Regions from separate parts of the Plantactinospora sonchi genome, predicted to be linked through region 3. Evidence: riboswitches for the same ligand, from Rfam matches in the RefSeq annotation. Region 3 holds a riboswitch; each other region holds the start of a gene.
What was found. Region 3 has a riboswitch for S-adenosylmethionine ahead of V1633_RS11395 (ABC transporter substrate-binding protein). Riboswitches for the same ligand answer to the same signal wherever they lie in the genome.
Positions count from the first base shown of each region.

Region 1: it holds a riboswitch for S-adenosylmethionine, as region 3 does, so the genes downstream of both, thrC (threonine synthase) here and V1633_RS11395 (ABC transporter substrate-binding protein) in region 3, are expected to answer to the same signal.
Region 2: it holds a riboswitch for S-adenosylmethionine, as region 3 does, so the genes downstream of both, V1633_RS12195 (aminotransferase class V-fold PLP-dependent enzyme) here and V1633_RS11395 (ABC transporter substrate-binding protein) in region 3, are expected to answer to the same signal.
Region 4: it holds a riboswitch for S-adenosylmethionine, as region 3 does, so the genes downstream of both, V1633_RS12250 (GNAT family N-acetyltransferase) here and V1633_RS11395 (ABC transporter substrate-binding protein) in region 3, are expected to answer to the same signal.

Region 1 is NZ_JAZGQK010000010.1:4,740-8,944, forward strand. It holds gene V1633_RS12110 (response regulator) at 1-674, opposite strand, end outside; gene V1633_RS12115 (S24/S26 family peptidase) at 1,039-1,908, shown strand; SAM riboswitch class I at 2,126-2,260, shown strand; gene thrC (threonine synthase) at 2,273-3,568, shown strand; gene V1633_RS12125 (GNAT family N-acetyltransferase) at 4,005-4,205, shown strand, end outside.
Region 2 is NZ_JAZGQK010000010.1:26,333-30,537, reverse strand. It holds gene V1633_RS12205 (GroES family chaperonin) at 180-518, shown strand; gene V1633_RS12200 (PrsW family intramembrane metalloprotease) at 515-2,020, opposite strand; SAM riboswitch class IV at 2,089-2,210, shown strand; gene V1633_RS12195 (aminotransferase class V-fold PLP-dependent enzyme) at 2,257-3,660, shown strand; gene V1633_RS12190 (FUSC family protein) at 3,801-4,205, opposite strand, start outside.
Region 3 is NZ_JAZGQK010000008.1:11,640-15,844, reverse strand. It holds gene hrpA (ATP-dependent RNA helicase HrpA) at 1-1,144, shown strand, start outside; SAM riboswitch class I at 1,279-1,371, shown strand; gene V1633_RS11395 (ABC transporter substrate-binding protein) at 1,666-2,586, shown strand; gene V1633_RS11390 (amino acid ABC transporter permease) at 2,710-3,504, shown strand; gene V1633_RS11385 (amino acid ABC transporter ATP-binding protein) at 3,491-4,205, shown strand, end outside.
Region 4 is NZ_JAZGQK010000010.1:38,475-42,679, reverse strand. It holds gene pstA (phosphate ABC transporter permease PstA) at 1-266, shown strand, start outside; gene pstB (phosphate ABC transporter ATP-binding protein PstB) at 288-1,064, shown strand; gene V1633_RS12255 (cytidine deaminase family protein) at 1,142-1,603, opposite strand; gene V1633_RS12250 (GNAT family N-acetyltransferase) at 1,687-2,250, opposite strand; SAM riboswitch class IV at 2,333-2,446, opposite strand; gene V1633_RS12245 (NUDIX hydrolase) at 2,665-3,516, opposite strand; gene V1633_RS12240 (Gfo/Idh/MocA family protein) at 3,603-4,205, shown strand, end outside.

The DNA of each region.
Region 1 (4,205 bases), on a different contig from region 3:
CCGCCCGACCCAGGCCCGTCCGGCCCCGACCCGCCTGGCCCGGACCAGCGCAGCCCGTCCTCGCGTACCCGGTCGGCGAGGTCCAGTTTGGTGTACGTCGGCCGGCCCACGTCGTGGTACTTCGCCTTCACCCGGTCCAGGTAACGCCGCGCGGTGGCGGGCTGGATGCCGACCTTGCGCGCCGCCGCGGTCAGGGTCATCCCCGACGCGTACGCGACGAGCACCGCCCGCTCCTGCGGGGCGAGCCGGGGCCGGTCCGGACGGGTGTCGGACGACCAGGCGAAGGCGAGTTCGGGGGAGTGCGCGATCTCGCCCCGGGCGACGGTACGGATCGCGTCGGCGAGCGTCGGCAGGTCGTGGTCCTTGGTCAGGTATCCGGACGCCCCGGCCCGCATCACGTCGACCCCGTGCACCACGTGCGGTACGACGCTCACCACCAGTACCGCCCGACCGGTCGAGACGAGTCGGTGGACGTTGTCGACGGGTGCCGAACCGTCCGCCAGGAGCAGATCCAGTACCACCACGTCGGCGGGTTGCCGCTCGGCGGCGAGCAGTCGGTCGACGGTCGGAGCCGCGCAGTTGAGCCGCAGGTCGGGTGCGGATTCGAGCCAGGCGGCGACGCCGTCCAGCAGCATCCGGTCGTCGTCGACGACCGAGACGGAGATCAACGACACTCCCTGGCACCTCACCCTCGGCGGCGATCGCGACGTCGGGATCGATGGATGGCGGGACCCGGATCGTAGACCGGCGGTTGTGCACCGTCAAGACAGCACTTCTGCACTCTGGCCCCGAATCGCCACGATACGTGACCATCGCCGCAAAGCCCGGGACACCTGTGCGGGACCGCCCTGCCCGCTCGGCCGGGTCCGGGGCCGGTCCGGTGGGTGACCGGACGGCACCGGGCCGCTCGGCCGAACGCGCCGACGGGCTCGCCGACGGCGACGAGCGGGAGCGGGACGTGATCGAACGAGACGTACGGGTCGAACCGGCCGGGTCGACGGGTCGTCCGCCCGGCGGAGCGACGCGGGGAGGCACCCGGTGAACGCGGCCCCGGCCGGCTTCGTGGAGCTGGTCCGCGCGGCGGTGGCCGCCGGCCGGCCGGCCCGGGTGCCGGTCACCGGCACCAGCATGCTGCCGGCGCTGCCGGCCGGCGTGGTGCTGGTCGAGACGGCCAACTGGGACGAACTGCGCCCGGGCGACGTGGTCGCCTTCGAGTACGAGCGGAACCTCGCCGTGCGCCGTCTGGTCGCGCACCTCGGCGACCGGTTGCTCACCGCCGGGGACAACCTCCCGTTGTACGACCCGCCGGTGCCCCGCCACGCCCTGGTCGGGCGGGTGTCCGGGGTTCCGGACGAGCCGCCGCGCGGATTGTCCGGCGGTCTCAAGGGCTGGGGCGGCCGGCGGCCGGTGGCACCGCCGCGTGGTGTCACCCTGTGGCTCGCCGGCGCGGCGGCCAGGTCGGTCGACGAACGTGACCACCCGGCGCCGGAGACCGGGGTTGTCGACGGGGTGCTCCGGGTACGCCACCTGGCGGGCGGGACGCTCGACCCGGACCGGTTGGCCCGCGCCGTCCACGCCCTGCCCGGTACGACCATCGGCATCTCCGCCACGGCGGTACGCGGGGTGGCGGGGCTGCGGACCGGACTGGTGGAGCCGGAACCGCGTCCCCCGGCACGGCTCGACATCGTGCTCGGCTGCGGGTACGGCCTCCCGTCGCCTTCCGCCCGACCCGGGCCCGTCCTCCCGCCCGACGCGGTACGACACCACCTGCGGGTCGGCCCGCCGCTGTGCGACATCCCGGCGCCGGTGGCGGTCCGGGCGGTACTCGCCGCGTTCGGCGTCGGTGTGCCGTACGCGTTGGCGGCGGCTGCCGGTGCGCGGGTGGCCGTACCGGTCGGTGCCCGCTGACCGTTTCCACGGTCGGGCCGTACGCCGCTGCGGTGGCGGTCCGGGCCGGAGTTCGGCGTGCCCTCGGGCGGGCCGCTGCCGGGTCCGGAGGACGCCCGGCGGTGTCGTCGGGTCGGTGACCGCCGCCGCCCGATGACGACCGGGATCTAGCTCACAGGGTCAACGTGCCCCGGGACACAGGGCCGGGCGGACCCGTAGACTGTGCGGACAACTTCATACCTCATCCAGAGGGGCTGAGGGATACGGCCCGTTGACGCCCCGGCAACCACTTCGCTGTCTCGATGACGAGGCCTCGCGAGGCAGGTGCCAATTCCGTCCCCGCCGCGCCGTGCGGCGCAGGGAAAGATGAGAGGACGGCCTCGCCATGACGTCGATCATCGACGCGACCCACACCCAGACCTCCCCGGTGGCCCCGAACCCGGCCCGTGTCCTCGTCTGTCGCGGCTGTGGCACCGAGTACCCGCTCGTCGCGCAGCACGCCTGTTACGAGTGTTTCGGCCCGCTGGAGGTCGGCTACGACCCGGCCCTGCTGGCCCGGGTCACCCGCGCGCAGATCGAGTCCGGTCCGGACAACCTCTGGCGGTACGCCGCCCTGCTGCCGACGGGTCAGGACCCGAGCACCCGGGTCACCCTCGACCCCGGCATGACTCCGCTGGTGCCGGCCGCCGGCCTCGCCGCCGAGCTGGGCATCCGGGCACCGCTCTGGGTCAAGGACGACAGTGGCAACCCCACCCACTCGTTCAAGGACCGGGTGGTGTCGGTGGCGTTGACCGCCGCCCGGGGGCTCGGCTTCACCCGGTTCGCCTGCGCGTCGACCGGCAACCTGGCGAACTCGGTCGCCGCGCACGCCGCCCGGGCCGGCGTACCCTCCATCGTCTTCATCCCCGGTGACCTGGAGCAGGGCAAGGTGATCACCACCGCGGTCTACGGCGGTGACCTGGTCGCGATCGACGGCTCGTACGACGACGTCAACCGGCTCTGCGGCGAACTGGTCGAGACCGACGAGTTCGAGGACACCGCGTTCGTCAACGTCAACGTCCGGCCGTACTACGCGGAGGGTTCCAAGACCCTCGGGTACGAGGTCGCCGAGCAGCTCGGCTGGCGGATCCCGGCGCAGGTGGTGATCCCGATGGCCAGCGGCGAGCTGCTCACCAAGATTGACAAGGCGTTCAGCGAGCTGGTCGAGATCGGACTGGTCGAGGCGCCGGCGAACGGCTGGAAGGTGTTCGGCGCCCAGTCGGCCGGCTGCAACCCGATCGCCGCCGCACTGCACGCCGACACCGACGAGATCATCCCGGTCCGGCCGACCGGCATCGCGAAGTCGCTCAACATCGGCGACCCGGCAGCCGGCCTCTACGCCCTGGAGGCGGTACGCCGTACCGGCGGCTGGATGGAGTACGTCGACGACGACGAGATCAGGGACGGGATCAGGCTGCTGGCCCGGACCACCGGGGTCTTCGCCGAGACGGCCGGCGGGGTCACCGTCGCGGTACTCAGGAAGCTGGTGGAGAACGGTCGACTCGACCCCGACGCGGAGACCGTCGTCTACAACACCGGCGAAGGGCTCAAGACCCTCGACGCGGTGGCCGGCCAGGTCGGGCCGACGTACCGGGTCAAGCCGTCGCTGCGCGCGGTGCGCGACGCCGGCCTGCTGGGCTGATTTTCCAAAAAACTTGCGCCATGTGTTCGCGTGGCGACCGAGCAGATGCACGTGCAACTTGCAGGTGAGATCCGTTCGGTCGCCCCGGACCGGGTCCGTCCGTCCGTCATGGATGCGGTGCGTAGCTGCTGTTTTGCCACGGGTGACGAAAACACCCCGACGGGGGCTTGACGATTGCATCTGCAGGACGCAAGATGCTCCGTGCGGGAGGGCGCTTCGCCGTAGACTTTCAAAGCTCTTACGACCCAGCGCCGGAGGCGTTGTGCGGGCGTCCCTCCCGACCAAATCTTCTTCAGCCGGCTGACGTCGGCGATCGACCGGCATACCCCGTCGATCCGGGTGCAGTCGCCGGTCCCGTGTTCAACGACGATCCGCCCGCCCGGGCAACGGGGATAATCGGTCGCGTTTTCGCCGCCGCTTCGGCACCCTCGGGGTCATGGACATCGTGGTCACCGCCTTCGATCCGGGCGACGACGCCGCCGTCGAGCAGGCGTACGGGATCCACGCCGAGGTCTGGGCGGCTGAGCAGCCGGACGCGGCGCCGTACTGTCGTCAGCGTTTTGTCGGCGGACTCCGGAACCCGATGCCGGGTGACGAGCAACGACACATGCTGGCGTATCTCGACGGCGTCGCCGTC
Region 2 (4,205 bases), on a different contig from region 3:
GCCCGGCTCGGCGCGCATGACCCGCCCGGCACGGGTGACCGGCGTGCGGGTGAGCCGGGGCACGGTCAACGGGCGCGACACGGTCGACGGGCCCGGCCGGCTGACCAGGTCGGGGCGGGCGGCGGGGGCCGAGGAGGCGCAGGTCGACGCGACGGCGGGGCACGGTACCGTTTTGCGACGTGACCGCCGACGTGAACAACGACAACGGGCTGCCCATCCGCCTGCTGCACGACCGGGTGCTGGTGCGTACCGAGGGCGGTGAGGGTGAACGGCGCTCGACCGCCGGCATCGTCATCCCGGCGACCGCCTCGATGGGGCGCCGCCTGGCCTGGGCGACCGCGGTGGGTGTCGGTCCGAACGTCCGATCCATCGTCTCCGGCGACCGGGTGCTCTTCGACCCGGACGACCGCTCCGAGGTGGAACTGCACGGCCGGGAGTACGTCCTGCTCCGCGAACGCGACGTGCACGCGGTGGCCGCCCAGCGGGTCGAGAACGACTCCACCGGCCTCTACCTCTAGAAACCCCCGGGTGGCCGGTACGGCGGGTAGGGCGGGCTGCCCCCCGGCGGCGCCGACGGCCCGCCCGTCCCGTACGGCGCCGGTGGGCCGTAGCCGCCGAAGGCCGGCGGATGGCCGGCCGGCACCAGCACCACGGGGATCGGCACCACCGGCTCGCTCGGCGCCTCCACGGTCCGCCTGGTCCCGTCCGGGAACGTCAGGTGGTAGCGGGCCCCGTCCCAGAACCCGGGCGGCGCCTGCGGATCCCGCCCGACGAAGACCTGCCGAGCCGCCTGCAACTCGTCGAGCAGGCGCCGCTCCTCGGCCACCGAACGGGCCAACGCCGCCGGCTTGGCGTCCAGCCCTCGCACCATCCCGTCCCGCAGCAGCGCCAACCGGGTGGCGGCGTACTGGAACGCGCGCATCGCCCGCAGGCCGTCCGGGCCGGCCACCCGGCGGGCCCACTGCCGGGCCGCGTGCCGCCGGCCGAGGCTGCTCATCGCGGCGACCTCCGGCGGCGTCAACCAACCCGTGCGTACGTAGTCGGGCAGCCGTCGCTCGGTGAGCCGGCCCTCCCAGCCACGCAGCCAGATGGCCAGCCCGACCATGCCCAGGAAGATCGGCACCATCAGGCTGATGTAGCTGTAGAGCATGATCAGCGGCTGACCGGTCTGCTCGACGAGGGTGGGTGCCAGGTTCCAGGTGCCGTGCAGGATCATCGCCAGCAGCAGACCGGCCAGCGGGGCGGTGATCCGTACCGCCCGGTCGGCCGAGCGGGCCGCGATGCCCAGCCCGACCCCGGTCATCGCGGTGAAGAGCGGGTGGGCGAAACCGCTGATCAGGACCCGGGAGATGAAGACCGCGAAGAGGTTCATCGTGCCGGTGGCCGGCCCGTACTGGCTGGCGCCCTCGGCGTAACCGAGTCCGCCGAGGTAGAGGATGTTCTCCACCATCGCGAACCCGATCGCCGACATGCCACAGTAGACGATTCCGTCGGTGATGCCGGACCACTCCCGACGCCGGAAGAGCAGCAGCAGGATCGGGCCCAGCGCCTTGGTCAGCTCCTCGATGAACGGTGCGACCAGCACCGCCACCAGCGAATCCGACAGACCGGCGGAGTGGAACAGGTCCGCCGCGAACCCGTTCACGTTCAGCGAGGCGTACGTCGACACCGCCGCGCCCCAACCGAAGCAGAAGACGAGGTACTTGACCGGCTCCGGCTCGTACCGGTCGAGCCAGAGGAAACAGGCGACCAGGACCGGCACCGGCACGATCGCCGCGACCAGCCCGACCGCCAGGGCGGTGTAGCCGAGCCGCTCGCCGAGGGTGAGCAGCATCGCCACCGCGCAGCCGGCGATCAGCAGGATCACCCCGACCAGGACCAGGATGCGGCGCCAGCCCAGCCCGGACCGCGACCGGACCCGGACCACCGGCAGTCCGCCGGGCGGTGCCGGCGGGAACGCTGCCGGCGGAACCGGTGGTGGCGCGGATGTCGGCGCACCGGGCGGCGGGGTGTCGACCATGACGTCAGCGTAGTCACATTCGGAAGCGCCTGGTCGTGCCAGTTCCCGTCCGGCTATGCTCGGCGGCAGGTCACGAGTGCCAGCGTTCAGCCCCGGCTTGCTGGCCGGCAACCCTCGTCGAGGTTCGCGGTGGGGTGCCCCGGGTGATGACCGGGCCTGGTCGCACAGCCGCGCCAGGCAAGCGCGGGCCCCGACCCATCCCGCTCCGGGGTCCCTGGACTGCCGGAGGTATCCCGATGAGCACCACTGTCGCACCCCCTGCCCGCCGTACCGCGCCCGCCGACCTGGCACCGGACCCCGTTGCAGCGGTGACGGCCCCCGGCCGGCCCGCGGACGCGCCGGCCGACAGCACGGCGGCGGCGGCGCTGGCCACCGACAGCACCGTCGCGGCGCTGGCTGCCGGCAGTACGGCGGCGGCCGCCGGGCCGCTCGACGTGCTCGGCGTGCCGGGCCAGATCAACCTCGACTACGCCGCCACCGCGCCGTGCGCCCGGGCCGCCGCCGACGCGGTCGCCGAACTGCTGCCCTGGTACGGCAGCGTGCACCGGGGCGCCGGAGCGCTGTCCCGACGCAGCACCCTCGCCTACGAGCGTTCCCGGGAACGGGTCGGCGACTTCCTCGGCGTCCGCGCGGACGACCACGTCATCTTCACCCGCAACACCACCGACGCGCTGAACCTGCTGGCCCGCGCCCTGCCGGCCGGCACCCGGGTGGTCACCTTCGGCGGCGAGCACCACGCGAACCTGCTGCCGTGGCCGGCCGGCGCGGTCCGGTTGCCGGTACCCGGGTCGCCCGCCACGGCCGTCCGGTCACTCGACGCCGCCCTCCGGGAACTGCGCCGGGGCGCCACCGAGGCGGTACCGATCCTGGTCGCGGTGACCGGGGCCAGCAACGTCACCGGGGAGGTCTGGCCGGTGGCGGAACTGGCCCTGGTCGCCCACCGGTACGGCGCGCGGATCGCCCTGGACGCTGCCCAACTCGCCCCGCACGCCCCGGTCGACCTCGCCGCTCTGGACGTGGACTACGTGGCGGTCTCCGGACACAAGTTGTACGCGCCGTTCGGGATCGGCGTACTGGCCGGGCGGTCCGACTGGCTGGACGCGGCTCCGCCGTACCTGGCCGGTGGCGGGGCCACGCTGGCGGTCGGGGCGGCCACCCACGACGTACGGTGGACGACCGGGCCGGCCCGACACGAGGCGGGCACCCCGAACCTGCTCGGCGCGGTCGCGCTGGCCGCCGTCTGCCAGGCGCTGGAGGCCGCGGACCGGACCGCGCTGCACCTCCACGAGCAGGCGCTCCTCGCCCACCTGCGGGCCGGGCTCGCCGCGCTGCCGGAGGTGTGCGAACTTCGTACCTTCGCCGCCGAGGCGCCCCGGGTCGGCATCGTGTCGTTCGTGGTCGCCGGCCGGGACTCGGCCGAGGTCGCGGCGGAACTCGCCCAACGGTGGCAGATCGGGCTCCGGGACGGGTTGTTCTGTGCCCACCCGCTGGCCCGGCGACTGCTCGCCGAGGCGGCCAGCCGGAACGGGCGGGCCGACCTGCCGGCCACCGCGCTGCGGGCCAGTATCGGCCTGGGCACCACCCGCCGGCACGTCGATCACCTGCTCGCCGCCCTGGCCACCCTCACCGACGCGAACTGAGCCGAACGGCCGGCATCCCGGATCGGCGCCCTGAGCCGGCCGGCCGGCGTCCCGGATCGGTGCCCTCAACCGGGCATCCGGGCGGACGGCGTCGTGAGCCGGCCGGACAGGCGGGAATCGCCCCGAGGCTGGTCGGACGGTCAACTGCGCCGCTGACCGCCCGACCGGGCCGCATCGGCAGCGGCCTGGGCGGCGTCTCCGGCGTGTCCGCCGGCCGCCAGCCGCACCAGCCGGTTCGCCTCGGTCCGCTCGATTCCGGTCGCCCGGAGCAGGTCGCTGCCGGTGGTCCGGACCTGCGCGATCACCACGCTGCCGGAGAACCCGACCCCCTCGTCGTACGCCCGGCCGGCCTGCCCGATCGCCTGCAGAGCCTGCTCCCGCGCGGCCTCCGGCTGGATGCCGATCCCGAGATCCCGGCGGAGCATCTTGACCGCCTCGGCGAGCAGCGCCACCGCGTTCGCCATCTCCTCCGGCACCGGCTCGTCGTCCTCCAGTACGGTGACCGAGCGCCGGATCAGGGTGCCGCTGTTGTGCACGGCGTGCTC
Region 3 (4,205 bases):
GCCGGACTACGCGCGGGCGGTGCTGGCCGCGATCACACCGGGGCGGGAGCCACTGCTCGACGCGGTGACCCACCAGCTGCGTCGGCTGACCGGGGTGACCGTGCCCCGGGAGGCGTGGGACCTGGAGAAGCTGCCGGCACACCTGCGCCCCACCTTCCGGGTGGTCGACGACGACGGGCAGCGGACGGTCGCCGAGGGCAAGAGCCTGCCGGCGCTGCAACGGCAGCTGACCACCCAGGTACGGCAGATGGTCGCGGCCGCCGCGCCCGACGTGGAGCGGACCGGACTGCGGGAGTGGAGCATCGGCACCCTGCCCCGCTCGATAGAGCAGGTCCGGGGCGGCTACCTGGTGACGGCGTTTCCGGCGCTGGCGGACGAGGGCGAGACCGTCGCGGTACGGGTCTTCGAGACCGAGGGCGAGCAGCAGCGCCAGATGTGGGCCGGCACCCGGCGGCTGCTCCGGCTCAGCCTCGGCTCCCCGGCGAAGTTCCTGCAGGGACGGCTGAGCAACGAGGCCAAGCTGGCGCTCAGCCGCAACCCGCACCGCAACGTGCAGGACCTGCTCGACGACGCGGCCGACGCGGCGGTCGACAAGCTGGTCGCCGACGCCGGCGGGCCGGCCTGGGACGCCGAGGGCTTCGCCGCACTCCGTGACCGGGTCCGGGCGGACCTGATCGACACCACCTTCGCGGTGGTCGACCGGGTACGCCGGGTGCTGGCCGCCGCGTACACGGTCGAGCAGCGGCTGGGCCGGACCAACAGCCTGGCCCTGGTGTCCGCGCTCGCCGACATCCGGGCCCAGCTCTCCGGCCTGGTGCACCGGGGCTTCGTCACCCAGACCGGCTACGCCCGCCTCGGCGACCTGCCCCGCTACCTGACCGCGATCGAGCGACGCCTCGACCGGCTGCCACAGAATCCGGGGCGGGACCGGGAGCAGCAGGCCCGGATAGCCCAGGTCCAGAAGGAGTACCAGGAGATGTTGGCCGCCCTTCCCCCGGCACGCCAGGGCGAGGAGGCGGTCCGGGAGATCCGCTGGATGATCGAGGAACTGCGGGTCAACGTCTTCGCCCAGGCGCTCGGTACGCCGTACCCGATCTCCGAGCAGCGGATCTACCGGGCGATGGATCTGGTGGAGGGCCGCTGACCGGTGAGGAAGGGCCCCTTCTTATCGCTTTTGGTAGAGGAAGGGGCCCTTCCTCACACTTCTGCCGTGTCACGAGCGCCACAGCTGCCCCGATCAGGTGGAATGTCCGGGGGGCGGTTGAGTACGCTGACCGGCGACCATCCAGAGCGACTGAGAGACCTGGCTCGACGACGTCGCAGCAACCCCCCACCGGTGGGTGCGGGTGCTACCGCCAGGACCGATGGAGGAACCGAAGTGCGTGCCACCCACCCCGAGCGGACGAGCCGGCTGCACGTCACCTGGCACCGGTGGCGTCGACACGTCGACCTCTGCCGGACCAGCACCATGCTCTGTCGCGACCGCGACTGATCCGGTCCGCCACGGCGTCGCCGTCATGGCCCTGACCGACCACGACCGCCGGTCGGCGGATCTCCGACCGTCTTTCCCACCCCTCTGAGCCGGGCCGTGTCGCCGCCTGTGGCTGTTGTGCCACGGGTCGCGGCCGCACGCGTCCCGCCGGACATTTCATGGAGTTTCCGCACATGCGCAACAGTCCTCTGCTCACCCGCCTGTTCTCCGGTGTCGCCGCCGTCGCCCTGCTGGGTGCCGTCGCGGCCTGCGGCGGATCGTCGTCCGCAGACGCCGCCGACAACCCCTACGACCTGCTCCAGCCGGGCACCCTGCGGGTCGGCACGCTGACCGACGCCCCGCCGAACGTCTTCCTCAAGGACGGGAAGTTCACCGGCTTCGACAACGACCTGATGACCGCCGTGGCGGAGAAGCTGGGCCTGAAGGTCGAGTTCGTGGGCACCGAGTTCTCCGCGCTGCTCGCCCAGGTCAACAACCACAAGTACGACGTCGGCAGTTCGTCCATCACCATCACCGAGGCACGGAAGAAGACGGTCGACTTCACCAACGGGTACGACTTCGGCTACTTCGGACTCGACGTGCCGGCCGGCTCGCCGATCACCAGTTTCACCCAGCTCAAGGGCAAGCGGGTGGTCGTGGTCCAGGGCACCGTCCAGGACGACTACGCCACCAAGGAGGGGCTCGACCCGGTCCGGGTGCCGGACTACAACGGCGCGATCAACCAGCTCAAGGCGAAGACCGCCGACGCGTGGATCTCGCCCGCCGAGATCGGCGAGAAGTCCGCTCAGGACAGTGGCGGAAAGATCGTGCTGGCCGAGAAGCAGCTCAGCTCGGCGCCGACGGCGTTCGCCGTGGCCAAGGGGAACGATCCGCTGCGGGAGGCGCTGAACAAGGCACTCGACCAGGTGATCCAGGACGGCACCTGGACCCGGCTCCAGGAGCAGTACTACCCGGGACGGCCGGTGCCGGAGACTTTCAAGCCGGGCAGCGGCACCGTGACGTACCCGCCGGTGAAGGCGGGATCCGGCGCGACGCCGACCGCCCCGGCGGGCCAGGGCGCGTCCGCCAGCCCGACCGGTACGCCGGCAGCCTGACCGCCACCCCGCCGGTGGCCCCGACGCGCACCGGACGGCGGTCCGGTGGCGGAGACCGGGCCGCCGGCGGGGCGGACGGACGTGTGACGGAGAGCCGATGACGGACCAGAGACAGGTGAGGCGATGGAGACCCTGAGGACGTTGTGGGAGACGTTCTTCGACCTTGAGTCGATGCGCGAGGCACTGCCCGAGATGCTCACGGTCGGGCTGCGCAACACCCTCCTGCTGGCACTGGTCTCGGCCATCCTGGGGACCCTGTTCGGCATGCTGCTGGCCGTGGCGGGCCTGGCCCGGTCCCGTTGGCTGCGCTGGCCGGCGCGGATCTACACGGACGTGTTCCGGGGACTGCCGGCCGCCGTCACCATCCTGTTGATCGGGGTCGGGTTGGCACCCCTCGGGCTCGCCTGGTGGGGGCCCAACCCGTACCCGCTCGGCATCCTGGCGCTGTCGCTGATCGCGGCGGCGTACATCGGGGAGATCTTCCGGTCCGGCATCCAGAGCGTGGAGGCCAGCCAGCTGGAGGCGACCCGCGCCCTGGGTCTCTCGCACGCCGCCGCGATGCGCCTGGTGATCATCCCGCAGGGTGTGCGTCGGGTCCTGCCGGCCTGGGTCAACCAGCTGATCGCCCTGATCAAGGACTCCAGCCTGGTCTACTTCCTCGGCCTGGTGGCCAGTCAGCGGGATCTGTTCCGGATCGGCCAGGACTACGCCGCGAACACCGGCAACGAGTCGGCGCTGCTGCTCGCCGGCCTGTGCTACCTGGCCATCACGGTGCCGCTCACCCACCTGGTCAACTGGGTCGACCGGCGGCTGCGGGACGGCCGGGCCGGTGGACCGGATCCCGAGGATCCGCTGGCACTGGCCGGCGAGACCCCACTACCCACTTCGACGGAGGGAGCGTCCGATGTCCGGAGGTGACCGACACGGCGACGATCGTTCCGGTGCGGACATCGGCGCGATGACACTGACCACCGCGACCGGGGTGCCGTCCGCCCCGGCGACACCACCGGCCGGTCGGGCCTTCGAGTCGGTGAGTGTCGCCACCCGGGACGTGCACCTGGCCTTCGGACGCAACAAGGTGCTGCACGGTGTCGACCTGGACGTCGCGCGCGGCGACACCGCCTGTGTGATCGGGCCGTCCGGCTCCGGGAAGTCCACCCTGCTCCGGACGATCAACCGGCTGCTGGAGCCCGACCGCGGCGACGTCCTGCTGGACGGCGAGAGCGTGCTGACCCGTGACCCCGATGAGCTGCGCCAGCAGATCGGGATGGTGTTCCAGCAGTTCAACCTCTTTCCGCACATGACCGTGCTGCGCAACGTGACCCTCGCCCTCCGGCAGCTCAGAGGGCTGTCCCGGGACGAGGCGGACGAGGTGGCGCTGCGCCAGCTCGACCTGGTCGGCCTGCGTCACAAGGCGGACGTACGTCCGGGGCGGCTCTCCGGCGGTCAGCAGCAGCGGGTGGCGATCGCCCGGGCCCTGGCCATGTCGCCCCGGGTGATGCTCTTCGACGAGGCGACCTCGGCGCTCGACCCCGAACTGGTCAAGGGGGTGCTGTCGCTGATGGCGGACCTGGCCGGTCAGGGCATGACGATGGTGGTCGTCACGCACGAGATGGGGT
Region 4 (4,205 bases), on a different contig from region 3:
TCACCGGCGTCATGCTGGCCGTCGCCCGGGCCGCCGGTGAGACCGCACCGGTGCTGCTGGTGGCCGGCGGCGGCGCGGCGATCAACTTCAACCCGTTCGAGAACAACCAGTCGTCACTGGCGCTCTTCGTCTACCAGCAGGCCGGGGACGCGTCGCGTTACGCCCCGGCCCGTGCCTGGGCGGCGGCGCTCACCCTTGTCGCCCTCGTGCTGGTCCTGACGATCGCGGCGAAACTGCTGGCCCGCCGCAACCGGTTCGGCCGCTGACCGGAGGAGGAAAAAATCATCATGGCCAAGCGCATCGAAGCGACCAACGTCACCGCCTACTACGGTGGTTTCAAAGCTATCGAGAACATCAACCTCACCGTCGAGCCGAAGACCGTCACCGCGCTGATCGGCCCCTCGGGCTGCGGCAAGTCGACCTTCCTGCGGTCCATCAACCGGATGCACGAGGTGCTGCCGGGGGCCCGGGTCGACGGTCGGCTCACCATCGACGACGAGGACATCTACGAGCGGGACGTGGACGTCACCGCGGTCCGCCGGATGATCGGCATGGTCTTCCAGCGGCCGAACCCGTTCCCGACCATGTCGATCTTCGACAACGTGGTCGCGGGGCTGCGGCTCAACGGCGTACGCAAGAAGTCGATCCTGGAGGAGGCGGCCGAGCGGGCACTGCGCTCGGCGAACCTCTGGGACGAGGTCAAGGACCGGCTCGGCAAGCCCGGCGCGGGCCTGTCCGGCGGTCAGCAGCAGCGGCTCTGCATCGCCCGGACCATCGCGGTCGAGCCGCAGGTCGTGCTGATGGACGAGCCCTGCTCGGCACTGGACCCGATCTCCACCCTGGCGATCGAGGACCTGATGTTCAAGCTGAAGGACCGCTACACGATCATCATCGTGACGCACAACATGCAGCAGGCGGCCCGGGTCTCGGACCGGACGGCGTTCTTCTCCATCGAGCGGACCGGCGACCCGGGCCGACTCATCGAGTACGACGACACCCAAAAGATCTTCAGCAACCCGAGCGTGAAGAAGACCGAGGACTACATCACCGGCCGCTTCGGCTGACCTGTCAGGAGGGGGCCCTTCCTATCGCTTTTTGTATAGGAAGGGCCCCCTCCTGACACCCGGGCCCAGCGCGCTGCTCAGCTGCCGGTGAGCTGGTCGATGTCGACCGGGGTGATGTCGACCGGGGCGGGCCAGTCGGTGCGGGGCAGCAGGTCGCGGAGCTTCGCGGACTCGGTCCGGCCGAGGACCACCTCCGCCTCCAGGTTGGCGGGGTCGATCTGGCGGATGAACTCCCGACACCGTCCGCACGGCGGAAGCACGTAGAGCGTTCCCGCCTCGTCGCGGTACACGGCGACGATCTTCGCGATCCGGTACTCGCCGGCGGTGACCATGGCGGCGATCGCCGCGTGCTCCGCACAGAAGCCGGTACCGGATCCGGTGTCGACGCAGACCCCGGAGTAGGCGTTGCCGTTCGTCGTGACCAGGGTCGACGCCACCTGGCCCATGCGTCGGCTCGACCCACCGTAGCCAGGCACGGAATGGGGTTTGAGGACCTGCTGGGCTGCGGTGATCAGCGCGTCGTGGCCGGGGGCGTCCATTTCGCGGAACCTACCAGAGCACGCCACCGCAAGATCCACTGAGCTTCGCGTACCGGCCTCGCCGCGCCGCAAGCAGACGCTGGTCAGCGACGTTCGGGGAGCGGGCACAGCGACGCGGCGTCGGCCCACACCATCCGCAGTTTGCGGGGCGTGCCGTTCAGCCGGGTGGGATCGCCACCGGGCGGCCCCACCGTGGCCGTCTCCACGTGGGTCGCGCCCCGCGCGGCGTAGAACGCCTGCGCCGCGGCGTTCTGCGCCAACACCCAGAGGTACAACCCGGTGCCGGTCGCCTGTTCGGTGACGGCCCGGGCGGCCCGGGCCAGCAGCCGGGTGCCGACGCCGGTGCGGTGTCGATCGGGTACGACGTGCAGGTTGTCGACGAGGCTCCCCCACCGTGGATCGTCGTCGAAGACGACGTGGACGAAGCCCACCAGCCGTTCCCCCTGCTCGGCGAGCAGTGTCCCGGTACCGCCCGACGCCGCCAGGCGGCCCGACCACACCACCCGGCGTTCGGCCTCGACGTCGCCGTCCAAATAAGAGTCGGCGTAGGCGCCCCGGTAGTGGCGACGCCAGCTGTCGGCGTGCAGCCCGGCGATCCGCGCGGCGTCGTCCGGCCCGGCGGCACGGAACCGCAGCGGCGCCGTCATGGGCACACTCCGATCCGCGCGCTTTTCCCAGCCGAGGACCCGGCCCTGTGGTGTGTGACGACGACTGACACGCGACCCTCCATTTCGCGGCTTGCCCGACACTGCGTGTCGAACCCGGTCCTCACCCGGAGCACCCCGCCCGCGAACGGAGGGTTGCCGGCCAGCAAGCCGGGGCTTCGCGCTGGCACTCATGACCTGTGCCGAGCACGGTAGCACGGGACACCGGCCGGGAGAGTCCCGGAAACGGGCTCGGCCGGCCGCGTGGGACCGCGCCGTCGTCGTGTACCACCGACAGCAGGCCGACGAGCTCGACCGGCGGCGGATCGAGCGCTACCGGGCCGAGGTGACCGGCAGAGGTGACCGGCAGAGGCGACCGGTTGAGACGACCGGCTGACGGATGCGCAGCCTGACCCGTCAGTCGACCAGGAAGTGGGCACCACCGTCGGGGGTGGACTCCAGCCGGGGCATCAGCGGCCGGGTCGGGTCCCGCCGGGCGGCGGCGGCCGGCAACCCGGCCAGGTCGACACAGTCCGCGATCTCCCTCAGCGTCGCCCGGGTCGGCGGCAGCATGGTCAGCTCCCCCGCGTCCGCCCTGGCCACCGCGTCGGCCGGCGACAGCCAGCGCGTCTGGTCGGCCTCGCCGGAGACGTCCCGGGTGAGCTGCCCCTCCGGCAGCAGGGCGACGAAGAAGTACGTGTCGAAGCGCCGCGCCTCGAACTCCGGCGTGACCCACCGGCTCCACGGCAGCAGCAGGTCGGAGCGGAGGGTGAGCCGGCAGTCCCGGAGCAGGTCGGCGAAGCTGGTCCGCCCGTCGACCAGTGCCTGCCGGCACCGCTCCCAGTCGTCACCGCTCACGTCGCCGAGCACCTCGTCCGGGTGCGGGCCGGCGAGCAGTACCCCGGCCTCCTCGAAGACCTCCCGGGCCGCCGCGCAGACCAGTGCCTGCGCCTCGGCCGGCGGCAGCCCGAGCCGGTCACCCCACTGTCGGGGCCCGGGGCCGGCCCAGTCCAGGTCGGCCGACGAGTCGGCCGGGTCGACGCTGCCGCCGGGGAAGGCGTACATGCCGCCGAAGGTCATCCGGGCGGCCCGGCGGATCAGGTAGACCTCGAAGCCGTCACCACCGGACGGGTCGGGCCGGAGCAGCGGTACGGTCGCCGCCCGTCGGGCCGGTGCCGGCGGCCGACCCTCGGCGTGGAACCGGCGGGCCCGTGCGACGAAGGACTCCTCGGCGGGAAAGATCAGTTTCCCGGCGCTGTGGTTCGGCATGCTGCGAGGGTAGTGCCGGGGGACGGGGGCCACGATCTTGCCCGGCCCGTCCGGTGCCGGCGACCGGCTCGGTTACCGTCCCACCCATGACACGTTGGGGCATCCTCGCCACCGGCAACATCGCCAGGACCTTTGTCGAAGATCTCCGCCTGCTGCCGGACGCGGAGGTGGTGGCGGTCGGCTCCCGTACGGCCGACACCGCCCACGCCTTCGCCGAGCGGCACGGCATCCCACAGGCGTACGGGTCGTGGCAGGAGCTGGCCGCCGACGACACCATCGACGTGGTGTACGTCGCCACCCCGCACGCCGCCCACCACGACGCGGCGATGACCTGTCTCGCCGCCGGCCGGGCGGTGCTGGTGGAGAAGCCGATCACCCTCGACCTGGCCGGTGCCCGGGAGCTGATCGACACCGCCCGGGCGAACAACCGCTTCCTGATGGAGGCGATGTGGATGCGGTGCAATCCGGTCGTACGTCGGGTCAGGGAGCTGATCGACGACGGCGCGATCGGCGAGGTGACGACCGTGCAGGCGGACTTCGGCGTGGCCGGCCCGTTCCCGCCGGAACACCGGATGCGGGCCCGGGCGCTCGGCGGCGGTGCGCTGCTGGACCTGGGGGTCTATCCGGTCAGCCTGGCGCACCTGCTGCTCGGCGTACCGGACGAGATCCGCGCCTGGGCGAAGATCAGC